2 linked regions of the Fulvivirga ulvae genome follow. The protein of the gene in region 2 interacts with the protein of the main gene of each other region in a pairwise test. Links are inferred from orthologs where the notes say so. Each region holds a gene or a part of one and is shown on either strand. Other genes may lie near its edges. The genes, in order: groL and LVD17_RS06310.

Region 1 (3,240 bases), 4.5 Mb from region 2 along the record:
CATCATCCTCTACAATTTTCCTGTAAGTCAATTCCAGTTTTTCAAAATCCATCCCCGACAGTTCTTTAGGAAAATTTTTCTTTAGGGATTCATGATTGTTTTTAAAGGCAATTAAGTTATTATAATGAAAAACAAGGTCACCAAGTATAGGGTACAATTCCTGTTGCTGAAATGAATTTCTTACCTTTTTGAAATAAGCAAGTAGTACATACTTCTTGTACTCAAAATCAATAAGTCCATCTGTTAACCAGTCATTACTAAGTTTATCCATATCCTTCTTATTCTAATCCTTTACTTAACTATATAACAATTAAAGAGATATGATTTTCTTCTTCTAAATGGAGAATATACAAATAAATGCCGTCATTCGCAACATGCCTGACATTATGCCATGCTTCTCTCAGTGAAATAATGACAGGAGTCTGCCAAGTGTCTACAAAAAACTGGTGTACTTCTGCAAAAATGTCTTTTTTTTTATCTCGTTTGGCATTGGCACAAATCATGTAATAGCTCCGACATACAAAGACTTAAAAAGTTTAATTATTAAACCTATAACTAAAATGTCAAAAGTAAATATCAAACCTCTTGCAGACAGAGTTCTTGTAGAAGCTGCTGCCGCTGAAGAAAAAACAGCATCAGGTATTATTATCCCTGACACTGCCAAGGAAAAACCTCAAAAAGGAAAAGTAATTGCAGTGGGTAATGGCAAAAAAGATGAGCCTTTAACTGTTAAGGAAGGTGATGAAGTACTTTATGGCAAATATGCCGGAACTGAGATCACTGTTGATGGTAAAGAGTATCTTATCATGAGAGAGTCTGACATATTTGCAATAGTTTAATTGTTTAAATCAAACAGTTGAAAATTCATTCAAAAAAACACAAAATTTGAAAAATTATGGCTAAAGAAATATTATTTAACACATCTGCCCGTGAAAAGCTGAAGAAAGGCGTTGACGCTCTAGCTGATGCCGTAAAGGTGACCTTAGGACCAAAAGGTAGAAATGTAATCCTTGATAAAAAGTTTGGTGCACCAACTGTAACTAAAGACGGTGTATCTGTTGCAAAAGACATCGATTTGGAAGATGCAGTTGAAAATATGGGAGCTCAACTGGTAAAAGAAGTTGCCTCTAAAACTGCTGACGACGCCGGTGACGGTACTACAACAGCTACTGTATTAGCTCAGGCCATCTTTGCTCATGGTATTAAAAACGTAGCTGCAGGAGCTAACCCAATGGATCTTAAAAGAGGTATCGACAAAGCTGTTAACGCTGTTGTTGAAAACCTTAACAAGCAGTCAAAAACAATCAAAACCTCTAATGAAATTGCTCAGGTAGGTACTATTTCTGCCAACAATGATTCTGAAATTGGTGAAATGATTGCCAATGCAATGGAAAAAGTTGGTAAGGATGGTGTTATCACTGTTGAAGAAGCCAGAGGCACAGAAACCGAAGTTAAGACTGTAGAAGGTATGCAGTTTGACAGAGGTTATTTATCTCCTTACTTTGTTACCAACACTGAAAACATGGAAGCAGAGCTGGAGAACCCTTACGTACTGATCTGCGATAAAAAGATATCCTCAATGAAGGAGCTACTTCCTATCCTGGAAGCAAGCGCTCAAACAGGAAAACCTTTATTGATCATTGCTGAAGATGTAGATGGTGAAGCTCTTGCTACTTTAGTTGTAAACAAAATAAGAGGTGCACTGAAAATTGCAGCTGTTAAAGCTCCTGGTTTTGGTGACAGAAGAAAGGCAATGCTTGAGGATATCGCTGTTCTTACAGGTGGTACGGTAATCTCTGAAGAAAGAGGCTACAAGCTGGAAAACGCTACTCTTGACTACCTGGGTACTGCTGAAAAAATCAACATTGATAAGGATAACACTACAATCGTTAACGGTGCTGGTAAAAAAGAAGATATTCAGGCAAGAATTGCTCAGATTAAATCTCAGATCGAGAACACTACTTCAGATTATGATAAAGAAAAGCTTCAGGAAAGACTTGCCAAGCTTTCCGGAGGTGTAGCTATCCTCTACATTGGTGCTGCTACTGAAGTGGAAATGAAAGAGAAAAAAGACAGAGTAGATGATGCTTTGCATGCTACCAGAGCTGCCGTACAGGAAGGTGTTGTTGCTGGTGGTGGTGTAGCACTTATCAGAGCAATCGAAGTACTTGATGACGTAAAAACAAGCAACGAGGACCAAACTACTGGTGTTAATATCGTAAGATTGGCCCTTGAAGCTCCATTGAGAACTATAGTGCAGAATGCCGGTCTTGAAGGTTCTGTAATTGTACAGAAAATAAGAGAAGGTAAAGATGACTTTGGTTACAATGCCAGAGATAACAAATATGAGAACATGTTTGCCGCTGGTGTTATCGATCCTACTAAAGTTACGCGTCTGGCCCTGGAAAACGCTGCATCTATCGCAGGTTTACTATTAACTACAGAGGCTGTAGTAGCAGACCTTCCTGAAGAAGATGGTGGCGGACACCCTATGCCAGGTGGTGGCGGTATGCCAGGCATGATGTAATAATAAAACATCAGATCACAAATAAAAAGGCTTCGCAAATAGCGAAGCCTTTTTATTTAGCCATATTGAAATCATTTTAGGCTTTTACTGAGCTGATCAGTGCTCACCCTCCCCCTTTGACCACCACTAACTCAATGGGTAGTTTTAATATCTTTTTGAAATCTTCACCAGATTCCATCATATCTTCATCTTCCTCTTCATAATGCCAGAATACTTTCACATTATGATGTTCATTTACCTTCTCCAGCTTTCTGAGTATTTCTACAAGACATTTAGACGAGCTTGTATTAAAGTATTCAAGATTTACATGCAGCTTGGTTTCAGGTTGAGGTTTTTTCTCATATTCATCCAGCCATTCCAGCAAGGGTTTATAAAATTCAATAGAATTTTCAGGGATAGATCTGCCGGAAATTTCAAAATCACCATTCTGGGCATTAAAGTATAACCGTGGAGTTTTTGGTGAAGGAATTAATGTATAATTATCCATTATTAATGACTTGAATGTTTCAGATTAAATAAGTATCCTAATTTACGAATTTGCAAAGGTTACTTCTAAGGTAAAAAAAGAAAATTTCTCATCAATTTCCTCAAAGTTATATGACAATTTCCTTCCAGACTTTCTGGCCAGGTCAATCAGGCCAAGCCCCGCACCTCCGCCATGCGAAGGTATCCCGACATCTAAAATACCTCTGTATAGCTCTTTGAGCTCTTCA
Region 2 (3,110 bases):
GTGAGTAAATACGGTATTTGTTTTTGTTGAGTTACAAGACATTAGAAAATTATCAACAAAAAAAGCGACAAACAGTAAATTTGTCGCTTTCCTTCTATTTCATCTTATTTTATTCAAAAAACTCTCTCATTTTTCCGAAAATACTCTTTTCACTTTTCCCTGGATTGGGGTGAAAATTAGTAGAATCACGCATGCTTTCAAGCTTTGCTTTTTCATCAGAAGAAAGATGTTTCGGAGTCCACACATTAACGTGAATGAGCTGATCACCCTTTCCATACCCATTAAGGTCTTTAATACCTTTACCTCTGAGCCTGAGTATTTTTCCGCTTTGCGTACCTGGATCTATTTTAATACGTGCTTTACCTGAGATGGTAGGTACTTCTACCGACGTGCCCAATGCAGCGTCGATAAAACTAACGTAAAGATCATAAACTACATTGTTACCTTCTCTGATCAATTGATCATCCTCTTTCTCCTCCACTACAATCAGAAGGTCACCTGCCAGGCCTCCGCCCGGAGCTTCGTTACCCTTGCCTGACATGGAAAGCTGTATTCCATCGCTTACTCCACCAGGTATCTTTACGCTGATAACTTCTTCTTTGGGTACCAGCCCTGAACTATCAACACCGGGAGGCCTGTGATCTATGATCTGTCCTGATCCGTTACAGGTCGGACATGTACTGGTAGATACCATCTGGCCCAGCATAGTGTTTACGGCCTTTCGTATCTGGCCACTTCCATGACAGGTAGAGCAATTTTTAAAAGTAACTCCATCGGCCCTAACCAGTCGGTTTACCTTGATCTTCTTCTCAACGCCTTCGGCAATTTCCTCCAGAGTAAGTTTAAGTTTAATGCGAAGGTTTGACCCCCTTCTTTGCCTTCTGCGGCCACCACCGCCACCAAAGAAGCTTTCAAACGGACTGCCTCCTCCTCCAAAGATATCCCCGAACTGAGAGAAAATGTCGTCCATGTTCATGCCACCGCCGAAGCCGCCGCCATTCATGCCTGCATGTCCGAACTGATCATATCTTTGTCGTTTCTCAGGGTTACTTAGTATCTCATAGGCTTCTGCGGCTTCCTTAAATTTGTCCTCAGCCTCGGCATCATCCGGGTTCTTGTCCGGGTGATACTTAATAGCCACTTTTCTGTAAGCCTTTTTGATCTCTTCCTGAGAAGCAGATTTATCCACTCCTAAAATCTCGTAAAAATCTCTTTTCGCCATAAACTTGAATTTTCTCGCTCTTAGTTTCCGATAACTACTTTGGCGTATCTTATAACTTTGTCTTTTAACATGTAGCCTTTCTCCACAACATCAACCACTTTACCCTTCAGGCTCTTTTTGGGTGCGGGTATTTGAGTAATGGCTTCGTGGTATTCCGAATCGAAATCCATGCCCTCTTTACCCTCCATTGCTTTCAGGCCTTTTTGCTCTAAAACTTTCTTAAATTTATTATGTATGAGTTGTACGCCTTCTTTAACGGCGTTAAGGTCAGTGCTTTTGTCCTCAAATGATTTTTCTGCTCTTTCGAAATCGTCGATTACAGGTATCAAAGCAGCCATCAGATCTTCATTGGCTGTTTGTACCATGTCCAGCTTTTCTTTGGCTGTTCTTCTTCTGAAGTTTTCAAATTCAGAGTAAAGGCGTAGGTATTTGTCTTTGCTCTCTGCCAATTCGTCTTTCAGACGCTCCACTTCATCTTTTGCATTGACTTCCTCCTTCTCCCTTTCTTCAGATTTACTTTCGACTTCTTCCTTTATTTCATCAACATTTTCAGGCTTTTCGCCCATTTCGGCAGCATTTGCGTCCGCTTTTGTTGATTCTTTGGTATCTTTCACTTCGTTTTCTTCTATATTCTCCTTGTTCATAGCTAGTTATATACCTTTACCTTATACATTATTCAAATTGTTTGACAATTACTCTGCCAAAACACAAAATTATGTCAAAATGACATCCTGTTGAAGGAGTATTGAGGATTAGTTACTTATTCAAAAACTTCCAAAGGAGGTCTTTTAATTCCAAAAGCCCGGTTTGTGTAACGGATGAGATAAAAACGTGAGGAAGCTCTTCAGGCAATTCCTGCTTCATTTCTTTGATCAGTTCCTCATCCAGAAGGTCTGATTTGGAAATAGCCAGTATCCTATCCTTATCCAGCAGTTCCGGGTTATATTTTTTTAACTCCCCAAGGAGTATCTGATATTCTTTGTTGATGTCTTCGGCGTCAGTTGGTATTAAGAAAAGGAGGATGGAGTTGCGTTCAATATGGCGCAGGAACCTGATGCCCAGACCTTTTCCTTCCGCTGCACCTTCAATGATACCAGGTATGTCAGCCATGACAAACGATTTGTAATCCCTGTAGCTTACCACACCCAGGTTAGGGGTTAATGTGGTAAAAGGATAATCGGCTATCTCAGGCTTGGCTGCTGATAGTACTGAGAGCAAAGTTGATTTTCCTGCATTTGGAAAGCCTACCAAGCCAACATCTGCCAGAAGTTTAAGTTCCAGTACTATCCACTCTTCTTTTCCTGTCTCACCTGGTTGCGCGAATCGGGGGGTTTGGTTTATAGCTGTTTTAAAGTTTTCGTTACCTAAACCTCCTCGACCTCCTTCGGTGAGGATAACCTCCTCACCGTCTTCAGTGATCTCGAACAGCTTTTTGCCACTTTCAAAATCTTTGGCAACAGTACCTAAAGGTACTTCCAGAATTATATCTTCTCCTTGCGCACCGCTGCGGCGCCCACCTTCCCCGGGCTTGCCGTTACCAGCGATAACATGTTTCTGGTACTTGAGATGTAGTAGTGTCCATAGCTGGGAATTGCCTTTAAGGATGATATGACCGCCCCGGCCGCCATTGCCACCATCCGGACCACCCTTTGGAACGTGTTTTTCCCGCCTGAAATGGACAGAGCCAGCGCCTCCAGCTCCTGATCTCGAGCAGAACTTTACGTAATCAATAAAGTTAGATGAAGACACTTGCTTGTTTACTTTTCTATTTTGAGGGAGTCAATAACACCACAGATATTATTGAAGATATCATCAATAGATCCCACACCATGTATGGCGTTAAATTTATTCTGATTCTTGTAATATTGAGAAACTGGCAGAGTCTCTT

Evidence for each region.
Region 1: the proteins of LVD17_RS06310 (region 2) and groL interact in binary tests that used the Escherichia coli proteins (3 or more experiments, as listed by UniProt). The link is inferred for Fulvivirga ulvae from one-to-one orthologs.

What each region holds. Positions count from the first base shown.
Region 1 is NZ_CP089981.1:5,976,959-5,980,198, forward strand. What follows is about bases 303-3,211. They hold groL (chaperonin GroEL), read left to right. Parts: upstream 303-895; coding sequence 896-2,527; downstream 2,528-3,211. Other genes in these bases: groES (co-chaperone GroES), read left to right, coding at 561-839; LVD17_RS25030 (DUF1987 domain-containing protein), read right to left, coding at 2,631-3,014; LVD17_RS25035 (SiaB family protein kinase), read right to left, coding at 3,057-3,211. Also shown: LVD17_RS25015 (hypothetical protein), read right to left, coding at 1-271; more of LVD17_RS25035, read right to left, coding at 3,212-3,240.
Region 2 is NZ_CP089981.1:1,493,446-1,496,555, reverse strand. The notes cover bases 55-2,833. They hold LVD17_RS06310 (nucleotide exchange factor GrpE), read right to left. Parts: upstream 1,867-2,833; coding sequence 1,243-1,866; downstream 55-1,242. Other genes in these bases: obgE (GTPase ObgE), read right to left, coding at 1,979-2,833; dnaJ (molecular chaperone DnaJ), read right to left, coding at 110-1,222. Also shown: more of obgE, read right to left, coding at 2,834-2,971; LVD17_RS06300 (adenylate kinase), read right to left, coding at 2,980-3,110. UniProt on the Escherichia coli protein: Participates actively in the response to hyperosmotic and heat shock by preventing the aggregation of stress-denatured proteins, in association with DnaK and GrpE. It is the nucleotide exchange factor for DnaK and may function as a thermosensor.